Linked DNA regions of Sphaerisporangium krabiense. The protein of the gene in region 1 binds, or shares a complex with, the protein of each later gene. Links are inferred from orthologs where the notes say so. Each region holds a gene or a part of one and is shown on either strand. Other genes may lie near its edges.

Region 1 (7,551 bases):
GGCGTTCGAAGATCCTCTCGACCCGCCCCGCGACCCGGAAACCCGTGTAATGATGGCGGTTCCGACGGCGCGGGAGCGTCGTGCGGTAGGGCTCGACCTACCCCGCGCGATCTGGCTCCCCACGAGGAGGAGGCGTGACGCAGACCGACGAAACGGCCGGCCGCTCCGGGCGCGAGCCGATCCGCGTGCTGATCGTTGACGATCACGCGCTGATCCGGCGGAGCCTCGAGCTGGCGCTGGCCGCGGAGCCGGACATCGATGTGGTGGGCGAGGCCAGCGATGGTCAGGAGGCGGTCGAGATCGCCGACCGCCTCCTGCCCGACGTCGTCCTGATGGACGTCCGCATGCCCCGCCAGGGCGGCATCGAGGCCACCAGAGCGATCAAGGCCTCGGTGCCGAGCGCGCGGATCATCATGCTGACCGTGAGCGACGAGGAGGAGGACCTCTTCGAGGCGATCAAGGCGGGGGCCACGGGCTACCTGCTGAAGGACGTCCAGATCGACGAGGTCCCCGACGCCGTGCGCGGCGTCCACGAAGGGCAGTCCCTGATCAACCCGGCGATGGCGGCCAAGCTGATCAGCGAGTTCGCCAACATGAGCCGCAAGGAGGCCGAACGTCCTCCGCAGCTTCCCGTCCCCCGGCTGACCGACCGGGAGATGGAGGTCCTGCGCCTGGTCGCCAAGGGCATGAACAACCGTGAGATCGCCAAGGAGCTGTTCATCTCCGAGAACACGGTGAAGAACCACGTCCGCAACATCCTGGAGAAGCTGCAGCTCCACTCCCGCATGGAGGCCGTGGTCTACGCCGTGCGCGAGCGCCTGCTGGAGATCACCTGACCTTCCGCGCGGGCGTGGCGGTGTGACACCTGCGTAGTGGGTTTGTCGGTGGCAGGCTCTACCATCGACGCATGCCCAGTGGTCTCCCCGTTCCCGTGGCCGAACTGTCCGCCGACGACGCCCGGCGCGCCATCCTGCGCGCCCAGGGCTTCCTCGGCGCCGAGTCCCGCAGGGGCGGGGTGGCGGCCGTGCTGCGCCGCCTGGCCGCCGTCCAGCTCGACACCATCTCCGTGCTCGCCCGCTCGCACGAGCTGGTGGCGTACGCGCGGCTCGGGGCGGTCGGCCGGGCCAAGGTCGAGCGGGCCTACTGGCACGAGCCCGCCCTGGCCTTCGAGTACTGGTGCCACGCGGCGTGCATCCTGCCCATCGACCACTGGCCGCTGTACGCGTTCCGCCGCCAGGCCTACCGCGAGCGGCGCTTCCGTTGGCACGAGGTGCCGCCCACCATCGACAAGGTGCTCGCCCAGGTCCGCGACGAGGGCCCGCTGACCACCACCGAGCTGGGCGGCGCCAAGAACGGCGGCCCCTGGTGGGACTGGTCCGACGTCAAGATCGCGGTGGAGTACCTGCTGGACATCGGTGAGGTCGTCTGCACCCGCCGCGTCGGCTGGCGCCGGGTCTACGACGTCGCCGAGCGGGTCGTGCCGCCGTCCCTGCTCGAGGAGACGCTCACCGACGAGGAGTGCGTCACGCGGCTGGCCCGCGTCGCCGGGGCCGCGCTGGGCGTGGCGACCCGCGCCGACCTGATCGACTTCCTGCGGCTCAGGGGCCGGCACGCCGCGATGCTCGACACGGCCCTGGCCGACGGCTCGGCGGGGCTGGTCCCGGTCAGGGTGGCCGGCTGGGAGGCGGCGCGGGGCGGGGCCGTCTCGTGGGCCGACCCGGCGGCGCTGGAGTCCGCCCCGCGGGGCCGCCACCGCACCACCCCGCTGTCCCCGTTCGACTCGCTGGTGTGGGACCGTCCCCGCACCGAGCGGGTGTTCGGCTTCACCCACCGCCTGGAGGCGTACGTCCCGAAGGACAAGCGGGTGCACGGCTACTTCACGATGCCGGTGCTCGCCGGGGGCCGCCTGATCGGCCGGGTCGACCCCGCGCGCGAGGGCGGGACGTTCGTGGCCCGCCAGGTCGGCTTCGAGCCGGGTCCGGGCGGGCGGGTGCGGGCCGACGCGGCCGAGGCCATGGCCGAGGCCCTGCGGGAGGCGGCCACCTGGGTGGGGTGCGACGACATCCGCGTGGAGCGCGTGGTGCCCGCCGAGGCCGCCCTGCCCCTCCGGTCGGCGCTGCGCGCCGGTTCCCTCTGACGTCCGGGCCCGCCGGCCAGGGCGGGCCCGGTCCGGGCGGCTAGCGGTGCTCGAAGGGGGAGTGGTGCTCCTGGACGGCGATCTCGCGCGGGGCGTCCTCGATGACGTCGGAGAAGATGTCGAAGATCAGGGCGAGGATGCCGCCGACCACGACGACGCCCGCGCCGATCCAGAACAGGAACCAGCTGGGTCCCATGCACAGCGCCACCCCGCCGATCGTGAACCCAAGAAGCATCACGGTGACGGCCAGCCAGGAGGTCGGACGCCCCGCGTGGGACTGCCCGCCGTGTGCCTGCGCCGGTGCGCTCTCGGCCATCATGACTCCTTGATCTCGCTTCGGTATCGCGTGTGCCGGGAGGGGTGTGCCGCGGGGCAAAGATTCCCTCCCCTTAACGTCGCACGATATACAACGTGCCCGCCGGTCGTCGCAGGCCGTACCGGTGTAACCGGGATGAACGTCCCCGGCGTGGGGAAAGCCGGGAACTCTCCGGGCCCCGACAGCGTCTTTGACGGTGGCTGTGTGCGGTGGTGAAACCGCCTACCATGGTTACGGGGAACTCTGTTATGTCCTCATGTCCCGGCCGCCGGGCCGCGGTACAGACCTGCGAGGAGCTTTACACAAAGTGCCAGCCATCTTCGACAAGATCCTTCGCGCCGGTGAGGGCAAGGTTCTGCGCAAGCTGAAGCGGATCTCCGAGCAGGTCAACTCCATCGAGGCCGACTTCAAGAACATGACGGACGCGGAGCTGCGCGCGACCACCGAGGAGTACAAGCAGCGCCACGCCGACGGCGAGTCCCTCGACGATCTGCTCCCCGAGGCGTTCGCCACCGTCCGCGAGGCCGCGAGCCGGGTGCTCGGCCAGCGCCACTTCGACGTCCAGATCATGGGCGGCGCCGCGCTGCACCTCGGCAACATCTCCGAGATGCGCACCGGTGAGGGCAAGACCCTCACCTGTACGCTCCCCGCGTACCTCAACGCCATCTCCGGCAAGGGCGTCCACGTCATCACCGTCAACGACTACCTCGCCAAGCGCGACGCCGACACGATGGGCCGTATCCACCGCTTCCTCGGCCTTGAGGTCGGCGTCATCCTGGCGAACATGCCGTCGGACGAGCGCCGCCGCCAGTACGCGGCCGACATCACCTACGGCACCAACAACGAGTTCGGCTTCGACTACCTGCGCGACAACATGGCCTGGTCGCTGGAGGAGTGCGTGCAGCGCGGCCACAACTTCGGGATCGTCGACGAGGTCGACTCCATCCTGATCGACGAGGCCCGCACGCCGCTCATCATCTCCGGCCCCGGCGAGCAGTCCGGCAAGTGGTACCAGGAGTTCGCCAAGATCGTGCCCCGCCTCCGCAGGGGCGTCGAGGGCAAGGACGGCGAGGAGAGCACCGGCGACTACGTCGTCGACGAGAAGAAGCGCACGGTCGGCGTGCTGGAGGCCGCGGTCGAGAAGGTCGAGGACTGGCTCGGCATCGACAACCTCTACAAGCCCGAGCACACCCACCTGGTCGGCTTCCTCAACAACGCCATCAAGGCCAAAGAGCTCTACAAGCGCGACAAGGACTACATCGTCGTCGACGGCGAGGTCCTCATCGTCGACGAGTTCACCGGCCGCGTCCTGCACGGCCGCCGCTACAACGAGGGCATGCACCAGGCCATCGAGGCCAAAGAGGGCGTGAAGGTCAAGGACGAGAACCAGACCCTCGCCACCATCACCCTGCAGAACTACTTCCGCCTCTACACCAAGCTCGCCGGCATGACCGGCACGGCGGCCACCGAGGCGAACGAGTTCCACCAGACCTACAAGCTCGGCGTGATCCCCATCCCGACGAACCGGCCCATGATCCGCAGGGACCAGGCCGACGTCGTCTACAAGACCGAGGACGCCAAGTTCGTCGCGTGCGTCAACGACATCAAGGAGCGCTACGAGAAGGGCCAGCCGGTGCTGGTCGGCACCACCTCGGTCGAGAAGTCCGAGAAGCTCTCCAAGATGCTCAAGCGCCTCGGCGTGCCGCACGAGGTCCTGAACGCCAAGAACCACGCGCGTGAGGCGGCGATCATCGCCGAGGCGGGCCGCAAGCACGCCGTCACGGTCGCCACCAACATGGCCGGTCGAGGCACCGACATCATGCTCGGCGGCAACTCCGAGTTCCGCGCCGACCTCGAGCTCCAGCAGCGCGGCCTGTCGCCGTCCGAGACCCCGGAAGAGTACGAGAAGGCCTGGCCGGAGGCTCTGGAGAAGGCCCGCGACGCGGTCAAGACCGAGCACGAGGAGGTCGTCGGCCTCGGCGGCCTGTACGTCCTCGGCACCGAGCGCCACGAGTCCCGCCGCATCGACAACCAGCTCCGCGGCCGGTCGGGCCGTCAGGGCGACCCCGGCGAGTCCCGGTTCTACCTCTCCCTCGAGGACGACCTGATGCGGCTGTTCAACGCAGCCCGCGTCGAGATGATCATGACGCGGCTGAACATCCCCGAGGACGTCCCGATCGAGTCGGGCATCGTCACCAAGGCCATCGCCACGGCTCAGCACCAGGTCGAGCAGCAGAACTTCGAGATCCGCAAGAACGTCCTCAAGTACGACGAGGTCATGAACCGCCAGCGCAAGGTGATCTACGCCGAGCGCCACCGCGTGCTGGAGGGCGCCGACCTGCACGAGCAGGTCCGCACCTTCGTCGCCGACGTCGTCGAGGCGTACGTCCAGGCCGAGACCTCCGAGGGCTTCGCCGAGGAGTGGAACCTCGACAAGCTGTGGAAGGCGTTCCAGCAGCTCTACCCGATCTCCGGCACCGCCGACGAGCTCATCGAGCGCGAGGCCGGCGGCGAGCGCGAGAGCCTCACGCCGCAGATGCTGAGCAACTGGGTCAAGGCCGACGCGCTGGCGGCCTACGACCGCCGCGAGCAGGAGCTGGGCTCCGAGACCATGCGTGAGCTGGAGCGCCGGGTCATCCTGTCGGTGCTCGACCGCAAGTGGCGCGAGCACCTCTACGAGATGGACTACCTGCAGGAAGGCATCGCGCTGCGGGCCTACGCCCAGCGGGACCCGCTGATCGAGTACCAGCGCGAGGGCTTCGACATGTTCACCGCGATGCTGGAGGGCATCAAGGAGGAGTCCGTCGGGTACCTGTTCAACCTCGAGGTCGAGGTGCAGGACAACCCGATCGTCGAGGAGGTGCCGCAGGACGCCGGCGTCAGCGAGGCCGAGGCCATCATCTCCAAGGCCCTGCGCCGCCCGCAGCGCCCCACGGAGATGATCTACACCGCGCCGGGCGAGAGCGGCGAGGTCGAGCAGACCCGGGTGCGCACCACGGCCGCCGAGCGCGCCGCCTACGGAAACGTCGAGCGCAACGCCCCCTGCCCCTGCGGCTCGGGCAAGAAGTACAAGCGCTGCCACGGCGACCCCAAGAACGCCTCCGCCTGAGCACGTCCCCCGGCCGCGCGCCGGGGAGGAGCGCCGACCGGCCCCGCGACCTTCCGCAGGTCGCGGGGCCGCGGCGTTTCAGGCCGTCTCGAACTCCGTGCACAGCCACTGCGTGCCCCGGCGCTCCACGCGCAGCGCCAGCACGCGGCTGCGCTCGCCGCAGTGCACCAGCAGGCACGCCTCGACCACGCCGTCCCGCGGCCGGTGGACGTGCGGCGCGCCGGCCAGCGGAGGCCGTCGCGTCTCGATCATGCGGCCGGCGCGCACCAGCTCGGCGTAGGCGCGCTCGGTCAGATGACCGGCCACGCCGGCGGGCGGGCGGCGTCCGGCGAGGACCTCGGCCAGGGCCTGCCCGAGCGCGCGCAACCCCCGCTCGCCGGGCGGGGCGCCGTCCGCGCGGCGGGCCCGCCGCATGGCCCCAGGATCGTCCCTGCGGCGCTCGCGCGGGGCGGCGCGGGCCCGGACATGGGCGAGGTCATGGGCGGGGTCGTGGGCGCGCGGCCGGGGGCCGTGTGCCGGCGCGGCGGGCCCGCGCGGGACCGTGCGGCGCTCCTCGTCGTACGGCGGGTCGGCCGGCGGGACCGCGCCCAGATGGGGGAGAGGCATGGGTCGGGAGGACGGGGGCATCGCGGGAGGCTCCGGTTGTCGTCGGCGGTCGGGACGCCACTTAGGAGACCTCGGGACGCGGGGTTGATACCGGCCGTCAGGGGCCGTTTCTGGACGCGGGCGCGGCAGGTTCCCCGGCGTCGGGGTCGGGTTCCGGCTCGCGGCCCGGGGTGAGGATGTCCAGGCGTTTGATCAGGAAGCTGAACACCGTGTAGTACACGACCGCGTAGATGAGGCCGAGCACCATGATCTGCCAGAACTTGTCGGTGTTGGACTTGGTGGCGTTGAGCGCCGCGTCGATGACCCCGGCGGAGAAGCTGAAGCCCAGGTGGCCGTCCATGGCGGCCACCAGCGCCAGCGAGACCCCGGTCAGTAGGGCGTGGATGACGAACAGCAGCGGCGCGACGAAGATGAACGCGAACTCGATCGGCTCGGTGATGCCGGTCACGAACGCCACCAGCGCCGCCGAGATCATGATGCCGCCCACGGCGCGGCGCCGGTGCGGCGGCGCGGCGCGCCAGATGGCGATGGCGGCGGCGGGCAGGCCGAACATGATGACGGGGAAGAACCCGGCCATGAACTCGCCGGAGCCGGGGTTGCCCTGCAGGTAGCAGGTGAGATCGCCGGCGAACTGCCGGCCGCCGACCACGCAGTCGGGCACCTGGAACCACACCATCGAGTTCAGGAAGTGGTGCAGGCCGAACGGGATCAGCAGGCGGTTGGCGACGCCGTAGACGCCGGCGCCCACGGTGGAGTGGTCGCCGATCCAGCCGCCGAAGGCGGTCATCCACTCGCCGACGGGCTGCCACACGACGCCGAACACCACGCCGATCACCAGCGCGGCGAAGGCCGTGACGATGGGGACGAACCGGCGCCCGCCGAAGAACGCCAGCCAGGTGGGCAGCTTGATGCGGTGGTAGCGCTGGTAGAGCACGGCGGCGACCAGGCCGATGACGATGCCGCCGAGCACGCCGGTGGGGTTGCCCGCGGCCAGGTTGATCACCTGGGCGGGCCTGCCCTCGGCGTCCAGGATCGTCTGGGCGACGCGGTCGTGGACGGCGTAGCCGGAGGCGTCGAAGAACAGGAGCTTGGAGACCCGGTCGAACACCAGGTAGCCGATCAGCGCCGCCAGGCCGGTCGAGCCGTCGGAGCGCCGCGCGTACCCGATGGCCACGCCGATCGCGAAGAGCAGGGGGACGTTGTCGAAGAGCGCGGTGCCCGCGCCGCCGACCACCTCGGCGATCTTGTCGAGCGCCGCGTTGTGGGTGCGGCCGAGGAGGTCGTCCTGGCCGAGCCGGCGCAGGAGCGCCGCCGCGGGGAGGGCCGCGATCGGCAGCATGAGCGAGCGGCCGATGCGCGACAGGATCGACATGAAGCCGGTTC
Region 2 (5,620 bases), 370 kb from region 1 along the record:
CGAGGTGGACCCCGACCGGGTCGACCGCCAGCGGGGCATGGACATCACGGTCGTGACCACCGCCACGAACGACGAACAAGGCCGGGCGCTGCTGAAGCTCCTCGGCTTCCCCTTCAAGGAGGCCTGAGCATGGCCAAGAAGTCCCTGATCGCCAAGGCCGAGCGCAAGCCGAAGTTCGGCGTCCGCGCGTACACTCGTTGTTCGCGCTGCGGCCGTCCCCGTGCGGTCTACCGCAAGTTCGGCCTGTGCCGCGTGTGCTTCCGCGAGATGGCGCACCGGGGCGAGCTGCCCGGCATCACCAAGTCCAGCTGGTAGCCCGCGTGCGGGCCCTCGCGACGAGGGCCCGCGCCCTGCCGGCCGTACATCCAAGTCATATCAACCGGGCGCCGAGTCAGGCGCCCACGACCACACCGTAGGTCCCGGTCGGGAAACCGCGGTGAGGAGGGCCACCGGCCATGACGATGACCGACCCGATCGCAGACATGCTGACGCGTCTGCGTAACGCGAACTCGGCATACCACGACACCGTGAGCATGCCGTACTCGAAGATCAAGGCGCACATCGCCGAGATCCTCCAGCAGGAGGGTTACATCCAGGCCTGGACCGTCGAAGACGCCAAGGTCGGAAAGAACCTCGTGGTGGAGCTCAAGTTCGGGCCCACGCGTGAACGGTCAATCGCGGGCCTGCGCCGGGTGTCGAAGCCCGGCCTGCGGGTCTATGCAAAGAAGGACAACCTGCCCAGGGTCTTGGGCGGTCTCGGTGTCGCGATCATCTCGACGTCCGGGGGCCTCATGACCGACAAGCAGGCCGGCAAGCGTGGTGTGGGCGGGGAAGTCCTCGCCTACGTCTGGTAACGAGGGGAGGAATCACAGCATGTCGCGAATCGGACGGCTGCCCATCCCCGTACCGAGTGGCGTGGACATCGCCATCGACGGCCGGGATGTCACGGTCAAGGGCCCGAAGGGCACGCTTTCACACAAGGTCGCGGAGCCGATCGACGTCGAGCGCGGGGACGACGGCACCATCACCGTCACCCGCCCCAACGACGAGAACAAGGTGCGCGCCCTGCACGGGCTGTCCCGGACGCTGATCTCCAACATGGTGGACGGCGTCACCAAGGGGTACAGCAAGACGCTGGAGATCGTCGGCGTCGGTTACCGCGTCCAGGCCAAGGGCCCGACGCAGCTGGAGTTCTCGCTGGGCTTCAGCCACCCGGTGATCGTGGACGCCCCCGACGGCGTCACCTTCCGCGTCGAGCGGCCGACCCTGTTCCACGTGGACGGCATCGACAAGCAGAAGGTCGGCGAGGTCGCCGCGAACATCCGCAAGCTGCGCAAGCCCGACCCCTACAAGGGCAAGGGTGTGCGGTACCAGGGCGAAGTCATCCGCCGCAAGGTCGGAAAGGCTGGTAAGTAGTCATGGCCTTCACCAAGGTTGCCAAGCACACGGCCGCCCGCGCGCTGTCGCGCTCGCGCCGTCACCGCCGCGTCCGCAAGAAGGTCGTCGGCTCGCCGGCCCGCCCGCGCCTGGTCATCAATCGTTCCGCGCGTCACATCTTCGTGCAGATCGTGGACGACACCGCGGGCCACACGCTGGCCAGCGCCTCCACCTTGGACGCCTCGCTGCGCACGGCCGAGGGCACCAAGACCGACAAGGCGAAGAAGGTCGGCGAGCTCGTCGCTCAGCGGGCCAAGGCCGCCGGGATCACCGCGGTCGTGTTCGACCGTGGTGGCAACCGCTACGCGGGCCGCATCGCGGCCCTGGCGGACAGCGCCCGTGAAGGCGGGCTGGAGTTCTGATGTCTCCGGCCCGCATCGCAATCAAGAGCAACGAAAAGAGGAACCACTGATGGCTGCAGCTCCGCGTCGCGGCGCCGGCGGCGGTGGTGAGCGGCGTGACCGTCGCGACGATCGCCGCGGTGGTGCTGCCGAGAAGGGCGTCTCGTACATCGAGCGCGTTGTGAAGATCAACCGAGTCGCCAAGGTCGTCAAGGGCGGCCGGCGGTTCAGCTTCACCGCCCTGGTCGTCGTCGGCGACGGCAACGGCCTGGTCGGCGTCGGCTACGGCAAGGCCAAGGAGGTGCCCGCGGCGATCGCCAAGGGCGTCGAGGAGGCCAAGAAGCACTTCTTCAAGGTGCCGCGCATCCAGGGCACCATCCCGCACACGGTGCAGGGTGAGGACGCCGCCGGCGTCGTCCTGCTGCGCCCGGCCTCGCCTGGTACCGGTGTCATCGCCGGCGGCCCGGTGCGCGCCGTCCTCGAGTGCGCGGGGATCCACGACGTGCTGTCCAAGTCGCTCGGCTCGGACAACCCGATCAACATCGTCCACGCCACCGTGGCGGCCCTGAAGGACCTCAGCAGGCCCGAGGAGATCGCCGCCCGCCGTGGGCTCCCGATCGAGCACGTCGCGCCCGTACGGATGCTCAAGGCTCGCGCCGAGGGCATCGCCGAGGCGGCCGCGGCGGCGAAGGCGGTGAGCTAGCGATGGCTCGTCTGAAGATCACCCAGGTCCGATCGAAGATCGGCGGCAAGCAGAACCAGCGTGACTCTCTGCGCTCGCTGGGCCTGAAGCGAATCGGCGACGTCGTCGTCAAGGAGGACCGCCCGGAGATCCGGGGCATGGTCGCCGTGGTGACGCACCTCGTCGAGGTGGAAGAGGTCGACTAGTCATGGCTAACGCTGAGAACTCCGGCGGCGGCGCGCCGCTGCGCATCCACCACCTGCGTCCGGCCCCCGGCGCCAACAAGGCCAAGGTCCGCAAGGGCCGCGGCGAGGCGTCCAAGGGCAAGACCTCCGGTCGTGGCACCAAGGGCACCAAGTCCCGTACCACGGTCCCCTTCGGTTTCGAGGGTGGCCAGATTCCGCTCCAGCGGCGCCTGCCCAAGCGGAAGGGCTTCTCCAACGCCCTGTTCAAGACGACCTACCAGGTCGTCAACCTGGACAGGCTCGGCGAGCTCTTCCCCGAGGGCGGCGAGGTCGGCGTCGAGACGCTGGTCGAGCGTGGCGCGGTCCGCAAGAACCAGCCGGTCAAGATCCTGGGAACCGGTGAGATCTCGGTGGCGTTGAACGTGCGAGCGCATGCGTTCTCCGCCTCCGCGAAGGAAAAGATCGCCGCAGCTGGTGGCTCTGTCACCGAGCTGTAGGAGGCAGGCAATACGAGGCGCGGGGGCTCAGAGGAGAGCCGCCGCGCCCGTAGTGCGTTAGAGTGCGCTGGACAAACGGTGTCCAGGGCTCGTTGATCAGAGATGTGCCGATGGATCACTTCCAGACCTTCGCTGGCCGATACCGCCTAACAGGCGCGCAGGAGGGACCGTGCTGACCGCGATTAGCCGGGCGTTCCGTACGCCCGACCTGCGCAATAAGCTGCTCTTCACGCTGGGGATCATCGTGTTGTTCCGGCTGGGTTCGGTGCTGCCGACCCCAGGCGTCAACACGATCAACGTCCAGCAGTGTCTGAAAGAGGCGCAGGCCGGAGACGCCGCCAACATCTATGGCATGGTGCAGCTTTTCAGCGGCGGTGCGCTGCTGAAGCTGTCGGTGTTCGCGCTGGGCATCATGCCCTACATCACCGCGAGCATCATCCTCCAGCTGCTCACCGTGGTCATTCCACGTCTTGAGGCGCTGAAGAAGGAAGGCCAGGCGGGCACCGCCAAGATCACGCAGTACACGCGTTATCTCACCATCGGTCTTGCGATCCTGCAGTCGACCGCCTTCGTCGCGCTGGCGCGCACCGGGCAGCTCTTCCCGAACTGTCGCCAGCCCATTTTGATCAACAACGACGTGTTCACCATCATCACGATGGTGGTCGTCATGACCGCGGGCACCTCCGTGATCATGTGGCTGGGCGAGCTCATCACCGACCGCGGGGTCGGCAACGGCATGTCCATCCTGATCTTCACGCAGGTCATCGCGGTCTTCCCGTCCGAGCTCATGAACATCTTCCGTCAGAACGCCTTCACCTTCGCCGTGGTGATGGTGGTCGGTGTGTTCATGATCGCCGCGGTCGTCTTCGTCGAGCAGGCCCAGCGTCGCATCCCGGTGCAGTACGCCAAGCGCATGGTGGGCCGCCGCATGTACGGCGGCACCTCGACCTACATCCCGCTCAAGGTGAACCAGGCCGGCATCATCCCGGTCATCTTCGCCTCCTCGCTGCTCTACCTCCCGCAGCTCGTGGTGTCGCTGTTCGGCAACAGCGCGGAGCCGAACGTCGTCGTCCAGTGGCTCGCGCAGAACTTCGTCCGCGGTGACCACCCGGTGTACATGATCACGTTCTTCGTGCTGATCATCTTCTTCACCTACTTCTACGTGTCCATTACCTTCAACCCCGTTGAAGTGGCGGACAACATGAAGAAGTACGGTGGTTTCATCCCGGGCATCCGCCCGGGACGGCCGACCGCTGAGTACCTCAACTACGTGCTCACGCGGCTTACCGCTCCCGGTTCGTTGTATCTGGGCCTGATCTCCATGGTGCCGATCATCGCGCTGGCGGTGGCAGGGGCGAGCCAGAACTTCCCGTTCGGAGGCACGAGCATTCTGATCATGGTTGGTGTTGGGCTGGACACCGTGAAGCAGATCGAGAGCCAGCTACAGCAGCGGAACTACGAGGGCTTCCTCAAGTAGTGCGCGTCGTCCTGGTCGGGCCCCCCGGAGCGGGTAAGGGGACGCAGGCCCAGTTCATCGCATCGAACCTGTCCATCCCGAAGATCTCGACAGGGGACATCTTCCGTGCCAACGTCTCGGGCGGCACGGAACTCGGCAAGCTTGCCAAGGAATACATGGACCGCGGCGATCTCGTGCCCGACGAGGTCACCATCGCCATGGTCCGCGACCGCCTCTCGGAGCCGGACGCGCAGGAGGGCTTCCTGCTGGACGGCTTCCCGCGCAACGTGCCGCAGGCCCAGATCCTCAACAAGATGCTGGCCGAGTTCGGCACCTCGCTCGACCTCGTCCTGGAACTGGTCGTGGACGACGAGGAGGTCGTGCGGCGCCTCGCCGGACGGCGCACCTGCCGCTCCTGCGGCAAGGTGTGGCACGTCGTGTTCGACCCCCCCGCCACCGAGGGGGTCTGCGACGCGTGCGGTGGAGACCTGTTCCAGCGCGACGACGACCGTGAGGAGACCATCCGCCACCGGTTGGAGGTCTACCAGGACCAGACGGCGCCGCTGATCAGGTTCTACGCCGACGAGGGCATCCTCCGCGGCGTGGACGCCACCGGTCCGGTAGAGGAGATCACGCAGCGGGCGATGGCGGAGCTGCGCCGCTTCGCCGAATAACGCATCAAGGGTCGTAGTTCCCCGAATCCCGCGATTTCCGCCAACGCCACTTCTGGGGTCATTCTCCAGGGGTGGCGTTCGGCGTGTTGGGGGACAATCGGGGGAATCGGGCTGCCGCGCCGTCCGTTGATTCACCCCAGGGGGTGCCAGTAAGTGTTCAAGAAGAACAAGCACGGGATCCAGGTCAAGACGCCGGAGCAGGTCGACAAGATGCGGGCCGCCGGCCTGGTCGTCGGGCGGACGCTCCAGTTGCTGCGCGAGTCCGTGCGCCCGGGCGTCACGCCGCTCGACCTGGACGCGATCGCCGAGAAGGCCATCCGCGACGAGGGCGCGATCCCGTCCTTCAAG

Evidence for each region. The genes of interacting proteins can lie anywhere in the genome.
Region 2: the proteins of secA (region 1) and secY are in contact, whole or in part, in a crystal structure (PDB 3DIN), measured with the Thermotoga maritima proteins. The link is inferred for Sphaerisporangium krabiense from one-to-one orthologs. Residues at the interface, in WP_004082002.1 of Thermotoga maritima: Glu261, Ala262, Arg263, Lys300, Ala301, Arg302, Thr303, Ile304, Ile305, Leu323, Tyr324, Asp325, Pro326, Val329, Ser330, Tyr333, Ile336, Lys340, Phe345, Val349, Glu363, Phe364, Tyr374, Ser375, Gly376, Gly377, Glu393, Ile395, Thr482, Ser483; in WP_004081795.1 of Thermotoga maritima: Glu108, Gly109, Glu110, Glu111, Ala236, Glu237, Arg238, Arg239, Ile240, Thr241, Ile242, Gln243, Tyr244, Ala245, Arg246, Arg247, Val248, Thr249, Gly250, Arg251, Arg252, Val253, Tyr254, Gly256, Ala257, Ser258, Thr259, Tyr260, Leu261, Pro262.

What each region holds. Positions count from the first base shown.
Region 1 is NZ_JACHBR010000001.1:370,639-378,189, reverse strand. Bases 2,410-5,762 are described here. They hold secA (preprotein translocase subunit SecA), read left to right. Parts: upstream 2,410-2,760; coding sequence 2,761-5,562; downstream 5,563-5,762. Other genes in these bases: BJ981_RS01620 (Rv3235 family protein), read right to left, coding at 5,641-5,762; BJ981_RS01630 (HGxxPAAW family protein), read right to left, coding at 2,410-2,453. Outside these bases: BJ981_RS01640 (response regulator), read left to right, coding at 135-836; BJ981_RS01635 (winged helix-turn-helix domain-containing protein), read left to right, coding at 908-2,137; more of BJ981_RS01630, read right to left, coding at 2,178-2,409; more of BJ981_RS01620, read right to left, coding at 5,763-6,168; BJ981_RS01615 (PTS transporter subunit EIIC), read right to left, coding at 6,266-7,551. UniProt on the Escherichia coli protein: Required for protein export, interacts with the SecYEG preprotein conducting channel.
Region 2 is NZ_JACHBR010000001.1:738,945-744,564, reverse strand. What follows is about bases 2,666-5,465. They hold secY (preprotein translocase subunit SecY), read left to right. Parts: upstream 2,666-3,311; coding sequence 3,312-4,619; downstream 4,620-5,465. Other genes in these bases: map (type I methionyl aminopeptidase), read left to right, coding at 5,426-5,465; BJ981_RS03090 (adenylate kinase), read left to right, coding at 4,619-5,272; rplO (50S ribosomal protein L15), read left to right, coding at 2,669-3,142; rpmD (50S ribosomal protein L30), read left to right, coding at 2,666-2,666. In the rest of the region: rplE (50S ribosomal protein L5), read left to right, coding at 1-127; BJ981_RS03130 (type Z 30S ribosomal protein S14), read left to right, coding at 130-315; rpsH (30S ribosomal protein S8), read left to right, coding at 456-854; rplF (50S ribosomal protein L6), read left to right, coding at 874-1,416; rplR (50S ribosomal protein L18), read left to right, coding at 1,419-1,799; rpsE (30S ribosomal protein S5), read left to right, coding at 1,849-2,481; more of rpmD, read left to right, coding at 2,484-2,665; more of map, read left to right, coding at 5,466-5,620. UniProt on the Escherichia coli protein: The central subunit of the protein translocation channel SecYEG. Consists of two halves formed by TMs 1-5 and 6-10.